DNA from 3 places in the Paenibacillus sp. BIC5C1 genome. Region 3 is predicted to be linked to each of the others. Evidence: predicted binding sites of a transcription regulator. Region 3 holds the regulator's gene; each other region holds the start of a gene.
What was found. Region 3 encodes NrdR, which represses ribonucleotide reductase genes. Its sites were predicted from a motif close to AACACNATATATNGTGTT; they were not measured.

Region 1 (3,201 bases), 2.1 Mb from region 3:
AATGCTTTGAGATTGAAATCATAGTCGTGGCTGAGTGCCACCTTGACGTCATAACGATATTTTCGATGGTAATCATCTGTCCAAAACTGATCAATGGGCGCTGCGAAGGGGATCATCTGCAGGGTCAGCAAATGCCCGATATTGGGCCAGCTGTACGCAGCTGTTTTGCATTTCCTGTTCGCAATATATGTACGAGGCGGTAGCCCAACCTGCTTTTTGAATTGGCTGCTGAAGTAGTGTTGGTCCTTGAAACCTGCCAATAGTGCAACGTCTTTCAGTGGTTGTCCTGTTTCCATCAGACGTTTGGCCTCGTTGGTGCGAATTTCTGCCAGATAGTCCATCGAACTCTGACCGAACTTCTCTTTGAATGATCTCATGAAATAATAGCGGCTCATGCCCGCTTCATCGGCCAGGTTCTCGATCGTGATTGTATCCTGATAGTGATGCAGCATGTATTCCCGTGCTCTCTCGAGTGCATTCTCGTGCTGGTTCTGCTTCTTGAACAGCAGATGCAGAAGGTCCTGGAAACCCGCTTGGCTTGCGAAACGATCTGTTGAATCACCCGTATGCCAGTAACCGACAATTTTTTCGCAAAATTGCTGCACCTGTGCATCTGGAAACGTGATCGACCGACCAAGCTCGGTCAACAAACTCACAGAGGACTCCTTCTGTCCATCAGATGGAATGATGCCGAAATGAATCCGGTATACGACCTGCTCTCCATCTGTTAAGTAAACGGTCTCGACTCGTTGTCCTGGTAATACACAATGGGCACTATTCGGAACGAACGGATGCGGTATGCCATCGATGACGATTTTGCCATGACGATTTGCAGCAACAAGAATGACATGATCTGGTGTTTCTTCGTATACCAAACGATAGGCTTTGTTGACCGAATCCTTGAATACGTTCTTTAACCCATACCATGCGAGATCTGCTGCTGTCTGTCCTTCACCCTCCGGGTGATTTTGTTGTACATGTGTCATCCTAGCGCATCCCTCTTTTCGAATCTTCTTCAAAATTCTAAATGATAACAATTCTCATTGTCAATCACAATTCTCTCATGCACCAAATATCATGTCTTCGAATATGGATATCTACTAAGCCACAAATTTTTTAAACCTAGTAATAGAGCCCATTCATCAGGTTTTTCACAAAATTGATACCAATATGCATTTGACAAAGCTATATATTGATATAAAATTAAGAAAGCAATCTATATATAGTGTTTGTTTTTGATCACCTTTCATTTGTCAAGGAGGAAATGATAGTGCTAATTGTGTATGATTCGATAACCGGGAATGTTAAGAGGTTTATTTCCAAGCTTCAACTGCCGGCTGTTCAGATTCAGAATCAAATGACGATTGATGAACCGTACGTACTTGTGACATATACAACAGGTTTTGGACAGATACCTGATAAGGTGTCTTCTTTTTTGCAAAAAAACTCTACATACCTGATTGGCGTGGCCGCCAGCGGTAACCGTAACTGGGGTGAGCGTTTTGCCAAAAGTGCGGATTTGATATCTGCATCGTATAACGTCCCGGTTATTAGTAAATTTGAATTATCTGGCTCCAAGAGAGATGTGGAGTATTTTGAACAGGAGGTGAGCCGCATTGCGTCATATTGAATTAAATAACATGCTGCTAAAGCGCGACTCTGATGGCTTCTTCCAGTTACATAAGGATAAAGAGGCTGTAGAGGAGTTTATGAAAGAAATCAAAGATAAAAGTATGGCTTTTGCCAACATTGATGATCAGGTCCAATTCATGATTGATCATGATTATTACGAGGATTTCTATGCTTCCTATACAGCTGACCAAGTTAGAACCGTATTTGAAATTACGCGTGGCTATCAATATCACTTTCCTTCCTATATGGCAGCGTCCAAGTTCTATACTGATTATGCATTGAGAACATATGACCGCAAAACATACCTTGAGCAATATGCGGATCGAGTAGCAGCCGTAGCACTTCATCTGGGTCAAGGACACTTCGATACGGCTTGTTTGCTGTCTCGTTCTATGATGGAACAGCGTCTTCAACCCGCAACCCCTACTTTTCTAAATGCGGGAAAAAGCCGGCGCGGTGAACTGGTTTCCTGCTTCCTGCTTGAAATGGATGATTCACTGAACTCCATAAACTATGTACTAAACACTTGTATGCAGTTATCCAAAATCGGTGGTGGCGTTGCTGTCAACCTGTCAAAGTTGCGTGCTCGTGGCGAAGCCATTAAAGGTGTTGAAGGTGCTGCTAAAGGCATCACTCCGGTTCTCAAGCTGATGGAAGACGGCTTCTCCTACGCCGATCAGATGGGTCAACGTAAAGGTTCCGGCGCTGCATACTATAATATTTTCGGTTGGGACGTTATGGAACTGCTGGATAGCAAAAAAATTAATGCGGATGAGAAAATCCGGCTGAAAACTCTCTCTATCGGACTTATTGTTCCTAATCGTTTCTATAAGCTGGCTCAAGATAATGAGCCTCTGTACCTCTTCGCACCTTATAGTGTCTATAAGGCATATGGAACACATTTGGATGATATGGATCTGGACGTAATGTATGATACCTTGCTGGCTGACGACCGGGTGAAGAAGAAAAAATCGCTCAGCGCTCGGGATATGTTGACCAAAATAGCCATGACACAACTTGAATCCGGCTATCCCTATATCATTAATAAAACCAATGCCAATCAAGCGCATGCGTTGAAAAACGTAGGACAAGTCAAAATGTCCAACCTCTGCACAGAGATTTTCCAGCTCCAGGAGACTTCTGAAATTACAGACTATGGTCAACCGGATATTATCCGCAAAGATATCAGCTGCAACCTGGCCTCCCTCAATATTGTTAATGTCATGGAGAGTGGCAAAATCAAGGAATCCGTTCATGAGGGCATGATCGCACTGACCTCCGTCAGCGACATGACGCATGTTGCCAATGCTCCCGGTGTTGCAAAAGCCAATTCCGAAATGCATTCCGTTGGATTGGGTGCCATGAATCTGCACGGTTACTTAGCCAAAAACAGGATTGCTTATGAAAGCTCTGAAGCCAAGGATTTTGTACGTACCTTCTTTATGACCATGAATTATCATTCTCTGGAGAAAAGTATGGAGTTTGCAGAGCAGACGGGTCAACGGTTCTATGGATTTGAACAATCGGATTATGCGACTGGGGTATATTTTGATCGTTATGTGACTACGG
Region 2 (3,201 bases), 2.6 Mb from region 3:
CTGCCCAATCTTGATTTCGTCCCCAACGAAAACCTGGGACACATTCAGATCAAGGTTCAGTCCCAGTTCAATGTTCTTGCTTAGCGCAAGTCCCGCGTAGAGATAAACGGTATTCTCAATCGTGGCCACCAGATCAAATGGATCATCGTGTACGACCGTTTTGCCTGCGTCATTGACGTTAAAACTCATCATGTTATTCAACAGGGAGAGCAAAATGTTACCGCTGGTTTCAATCATATTCACATATTCTGTCTGCTCGTCCGACATATCCGGTGTACGCATCAGGTCAGTTAATCCCAGAATGCCGTTCAGGGGATTACGAATCTCGTGGCTCATCAGCGACAGCATCTGCGTCTTGGTCATCGCCTCAGACTCCGCACGTTCCTTCTCTGCCTGCAATTGCTCCTGTAATTGCTCCGAATCGCTCAGCTTCTGTTCCTGAACTTGAAGCGTATCTTCCAGATCCACCACATACCCGAGAAAAACGGCCATGGCTTGCAATGTTTTCATATCCGTTTCACTGATCACATAATCAGGATCATCCATCAGACAGATCGTACCGAACGTTTCCCCGGATCTCCGCATGATGGGAATCCCTACAAAGAAACGATTGCCCAGCCCGCTTGTTACGTCCATTGATCTCGTAAGAGGATGTTCACAAGTATCCGTGATAATCAGACTGCTGCCCTTATCTCTTAATACCAGGCTGCAATAAGAAGCTTCAAATGGAAGTTCACTACCTTTGGCGATCAACTCTTCTTCGCGGTTAAAAGCTTCCATAATAACATTGGTCACGCCATCATTCGTGGCAACGAAGATGGTGTTCACCTTTAATATTCCGCTTAATACGTCTACGATATGGGATGCGGCTTCCTGTATATTTTCATAGAAGCCCCTTGTAATACTTACCGTTCCCATGACTCACCCCTCTTGTCTTAGCTGCATTTCAAATCCGTATTCCACAGTATGATTCAAACGATTAACGAGGGTTCAAATGTTCCGAAACAGGCTGTCACAAACTATTCATATATGAAGTTTTTTATCCTTTTTTCAAGCATCGTCAACTGAACTTGCACGGTAAATAGAAATTATACGCTTACCCTCCAGCTTTGAAAACCTTTATCATTCAGGGCTATAAATCATGGCCGTTGATCAACCTCTCACATGTGATTCTTATCACACCCAAATAACAATATACAGTGTATAAATGGATAAAGAAACTCTACATGTAGTGTTCAATGAATGGACATTATCCCATACATTTTCAATTTCATTATTTAGGAGGAACTGATATGAACATGCTTGAGTATGCCTCTCCACCGGCATCCGATCTGCTATCTGACCTGGGAAGACGAATTATAGGTGCTGAAGACGCCGATACGCTGAGGGAGAATGCCAATCTGAACGGAGACTCATTCAGCGGCAAGATGAGCAGGCTCGGTTCGGAGACCGCCAAGTGGCATGCTCTGCGTCATGTGCTGCCTAAGGAGCTCGCGCTAGCTGTGGAGAACGGCGATCTGTATGTACACGATCTGGATCAGTATGCACTTGGAACGACAAACTGTATCTTTATTCCGTTTGATCGACTGCTGTCCTCCGGATTCAATACCGGCAATGGTTCGGTTCGTACACCACAGACGATCATGTCTGCCATGGCACTGGTGGCCATTATTTTTCAATCCCAGCAAAACAGTCAGTACGGTGGTGTATCCGCCAATAAAATCGACTGGGATCTCGCCCCTTATGTGAAGCGTTCGTTCCGTAAGCATTACCGGAAGGGACAACGGCTGTTTGGGGAAATCACCTCAATTGAGGATGAGCAACTGCATTTGGATAGCGATGAAGCAAAGGAGAAGTGTCCTCGAGCCTTTGCCTTTGCCTGTGAAGAAACGGAACTGGAGACCGGGCAGGCTGCGGAGTCCCTGATCCATAACCTGAACACCATGAGCAGCCGTGCCGGAGGGCAGATTCCGTTCACATCGCTGAACTACGGGCTGTGTACTTCAGCCGAAGGTCGACTCGTGTCCCGATCGTTGCTGGAAGCGACCATTCGTGGACTCGGTAACGGAGAAACGCCCGTGTTCCCACAACATATATTCCAGTGCAAGCAAGGAATTAACCAATCTGAGGGGAATCCGAATTACGATCTGTTCCGGCTTGCTGTGACCTGCTCCTCACGGCGCATGTATCCGAATTTTGTCAATGTGGATGCTTCCTTCAACCTGCCCTATTATCAACCGGAAGATCCCGACACGATCATTGCGACGATGGGATGCCGTACACGCACACTGGCTGATCGCTTCGGACGCAATCGTCAGAGCGGCAAAGGTAACCTTTCCTTTAATACCATCAATCTGGTCAAGCTCGGCATTCGATATGGGATCTGCCAGGGTACAAGAGCCATCGCTGACCGTGCTGGCTTCTATACGGCGTTGGAATCCGTCATGCACAATGCTACAGATGGACTGCTGCATCGGTATCGAATTCAGACGAATCAGCCTGCCAAAGCATCGGACTTCATGATGCGGGAAGGAGTATGGGAAGGCGGTGAACGATTGGCTCCAAATGAACCAGTGGCTTTCCTGTTAAAACATGGTACGTTATCCCTTGGTTTTATCGGACTTGCTGAATGTATGACTGCTCTATATGGCCGTCACCATGGACAAGACCTGCATGTACATCGAGAGGCCTTGAATATCATTCGTACGATGAGAGATTTCTGTGACCGGATGAGTGAGCAGCATAATCTGAATATCACCTTGTTCGCTACGCCCGCTGAGGGCCTATCCGGCAAATTCACCAAGATTGATCGTGAGCGATACGGCAGTATCGCGGGCGTCAATGACCGGGAATACTACACTAATTCATTTCACATTCCGGTCTATTATAATCTTCCTGCCTATCGCAAGATTGAATTGGAAGCTCCCTTCCACTCATTATGTAATGCCGGAGCGATCTCTTATGTCGAACTCGACGGGAATGTAAGGGCCAATACCGCCGCTTTCCAACGAATCGTTCAATACGCGCTGGCCCAGGACATCGGGTATTTCTCCATTAATCATCCGATTGACCGTTGTCCGTCCTGTGGTTATGAGGGCGTCATTGGAGATGTATGCCCCGGATGTGAGGCTCATGAAAACCATGTGCATTTCCAGCGGCTGCGCCGGGTTACGGGGTATCTGACCGGTGACTATAAAGTGC
Region 3 (3,201 bases):
CCCGTATAGACGTACAGATGGATATTGAAGATAAGAAGCAGCGTGCTGACGTGGTTATCGATAACAGCGGCCTGTGGTCAGAGACGGAGCAGCAAATCATTTCATTTTTGCATCGTAAGGGCTTAATATGAGATTGCTGCGTAAGAAACGGGTATTGTTGTTGATGTTTGTGTCTTTTGTATTGGTGCTGTTCCTGAATACCAATTGGATGTCATGGTTCTATCCAATTCATTATAAGGAAGAGATTCGTGCCCAGTCTCAGAGTTATGAGGTTGATCCGTTTCTCATCGCTTCCATCATCAAGGTGGAGACCAATTTTAAAACAAGTAAGGAATCCAAGAGAGGTGCCATCGGGTTAATGCAGCTGATGCCTGACACTGCTAACTGGATTATGGAGCAAGCCAAAATTCCGGGCACCTCACTGGAAGAATTGAAGCACGAGCCTGAAAGGAATATCCAGCTGGGTACCTGGTATTTACGCAATCTGTCAGATCAATTTGACGGGAATGAAGCGGCTATGATTGCAGCTTACAATGCAGGTCCAGGTAAAGTGAACTCATGGCTAAGAGATGGTGTATGGGATGGTTCGTTCGAGACGGTCAAAGATATTCCGTTTGGAGAAACCCGGCACTATGTACAACGCGTCATTTATTATTATAATCAGTATGTAAAGATCTATAATACGTTCTAAGATGAGACACTCTGGATTCATAGTTTAAAATAAGTAGAAGCACCGAGCAGGCCGGTTATTCACCGGCCGCTCCATGCTCCTCTGTGTACCGTATTACGATGCAGATATTATTGGTATTGACCTGCCAATTGCTGTTCTGCAATTGTTACCAGACGCTTCGTGATGTATCCACCGATCGAACCGTTCTCGTAAGAAGTCATGTTACCTTGGTATCCGTCTTGTGGGATGCTGATTCCGAGTTCTTGAGCAACTTCATATTTCAGTTGTTCGAGAGCTGCGGAAGCTTTAGTTACCACCAGGTTGTTGGAGTTACCATTGCTTTGTGCCATTGCTGTTCACCTCCTCGCGGTTGGTAAAAGTATTATGTGTCGGCAATACGATTTTCATAACTAAATGCATGTAGGCAATTTCTGGTAAAAAGTAAAACATGGGAAGTGATCTGATTTGAAATGTCCTTATTGCGCCTATCTGGGCACAAAGGTGCTTGATTCAAGGCCGGCCAATGAATCAAAATCGATTCGTCGTCGTCGTGAGTGTGAGCAATGTAGCCGTCGATTTACAACTTTTGAAATGGTGGAAGAAACGCCGCTGATCGTCATCAAGAAAGATGGTAGTCGTGAGGAATTTAGTCGGGACAAGATTCTTCGTGGCCTGATTCGGGCTTGTGAGAAACGGCCGGTTTCTGTGGAGACACTGGAAATGATGGTATCTGAGGTAGAGAAGTCTCTGCGAAATACAGCCGATGCAGAAGTAGAGAGCCGTCAGATTGGCGAACTGCTGATGGAACAGCTGTTTCCAGTGGATGAAGTTGCCTATGTGCGCTTCGCTTCAGTGTACCGTCAATTCAAAGACATCAATATGTTCATGAAAGAACTGAAATCTTTATTGTCCAAAGACGACAACGAGGATTAGTGAAACGGGTAAAAGGGGAAGAGCATTCTGGGGTTACCATCTGTGTGTTCCAGTAAAAAGGTTGTTCTTCTCCAATCACTTTAGCTTCAAGAAAAAGTTGTTGACAGCAAAAGCTGTATTTTATATGATATAGGAGTCGCCTGCGGAGCATTGCAGAGTTGGACAGCTTGTTATATTCATAATTTTGGGGCCTTAGCTCAGCTGGGAGAGCGCATCGCTGGCAGCGATGAGGTCAGGGGTTCGATCCCCCTAGGCTCCATATAGCAGTAAAAATGACACGCCATTTATGGCGTGTTTTTGCATTGGATTGATCTATGCTAATCCTCCTTGTGATCTCTCACATAGTTATGACGACAATCGTATAAGCTATTTATAATCGGAATGCTAGTATTCTGGAGGAAGCCATAATGTTAAAATAACATGCAGAGCCGTTTATCAGGCATCATCCCATCATCAGTAAGTGGACTGAATGACCCCAGAACGGAACGATTATTTTAGTTTCCCGCTAACAGGCATAACAGTCATGGAGGATAAGAAAATGAACAACTCGGAATGGGCAGAGTCCTATTTTCCAATATATACAGCAAATAGCATTCAATCATTGTATAGCACGTCAACCATGCCGATACATAGAATTCATGAGGACCTGACCATTCTGTTGGCTGTTTCAAGTGGTAAGGGTACACTTCATCTCGACGATCATATTTACGAACTCATCGATGGCATGGTAATCCTTATTCCGGCGAAGAGTGATGTTGTTATACTGGGGAATCTGATGCATCCACTTCATATATACACCCTCTCCATTAGCACGCAAGAACAGAAGAGATCACTGCCAGTGGAAGCCATGGGACGGTCCAGTGTGCTTGCGGCAGGAACCCTTATTGAGTTCTATGAACCAACCATTGCAGCTCAGCTTGAGGAGCTCTATATGTATCGTTTACCTGGCAATGAAGTCAGGCATATGCGTAACCAGATTCTGTTTCATCAAGTTCTGATGGGTGTGTTGGAACGAATGGAAGCAAGATATATTGCGAGTGAGCAGCCGTCTATGGAACGCAGCATCGCATTTATGGAGAACCATTTTAGTGAGAAAATAACAACCGAAGGGCTTTCCGAAATTGCGGGGGTAAGTCGCTCTCACTACTCGATCCTTTTTAAGCAGCTTACTGGATTCGCACCCAATGAGTATCTCTCACGCTTGCGTGTTCACCGGGCCAAAGAGTTATTAATTAGCGGCTCTGCTTCACTTCGTGAAATTGCGCTGAAGGTTGGGTATAAGGATGAATTCTATCTTAGTCGTCGCTTCAAGCAGCAGACAGGAGAGAGTCCTTCAGGTTACACACGTCGCAGACCTTTTCAACGAGTGGCTGTGTGGTGTGCACCTTATGCGAGCCATCTGATGTTACTTGGATTGGAACCAGCGGTCGTCATCTCGGAAAGCAGCGAATATGTAAGCACAGAAGGAGTTAGCCCACCTCAAACGATATGTTTTATCCATTCCGACAGTTCACCTGAACAAATAAAGTCTGCATTGCTAGATGCTAATATTGAGCTTATCATAGCAGCTAATCAGCACCTAGACATGAACGACTTAA

Region 1: a site for NrdR is predicted at 1,213-1,230, ahead of nrdI (class Ib ribonucleoside-diphosphate reductase assembly flavoprotein NrdI). Genes of this name have one in related genera too.
Region 2: a site for NrdR is predicted at 1,219-1,236, ahead of RS891_RS29425 (anaerobic ribonucleoside triphosphate reductase). Genes of this name have one in related genera too.

What each region holds. Positions count from the first base shown of each region.
Region 1 covers NZ_CP135922.1:4,223,769-4,226,969, forward strand. The annotation lists gene RS891_RS31710 (ABC transporter substrate-binding protein) at 1-116, opposite strand, end outside; partial or broken gene RS891_RS31715 (helix-turn-helix transcriptional regulator) at 231-986, opposite strand; gene nrdI (class Ib ribonucleoside-diphosphate reductase assembly flavoprotein NrdI) at 1,271-1,630, shown strand; gene nrdE (class 1b ribonucleoside-diphosphate reductase subunit alpha) at 1,617-3,201, shown strand, end outside.
Region 2 covers NZ_CP135922.1:6,565,312-6,568,512, forward strand. The annotation lists gene RS891_RS29420 (hybrid sensor histidine kinase/response regulator) at 1-918, opposite strand, end outside; gene RS891_RS29425 (anaerobic ribonucleoside triphosphate reductase) at 1,293-3,201, shown strand, end outside.
Region 3 covers NZ_CP135922.1:2,099,865-2,103,065, forward strand. The annotation lists gene coaE (dephospho-CoA kinase) at 1-131, shown strand, start outside; gene RS891_RS09640 (lytic transglycosylase domain-containing protein) at 128-691, shown strand; gene RS891_RS09645 (alpha/beta-type small acid-soluble spore protein) at 799-1,020, opposite strand; gene nrdR (transcriptional regulator NrdR) at 1,136-1,603, shown strand; tRNA gene RS891_RS09655 (tRNA-Ala) at 1,790-1,862, shown strand; gene RS891_RS09660 (helix-turn-helix domain-containing protein) at 2,142-3,201, shown strand, end outside.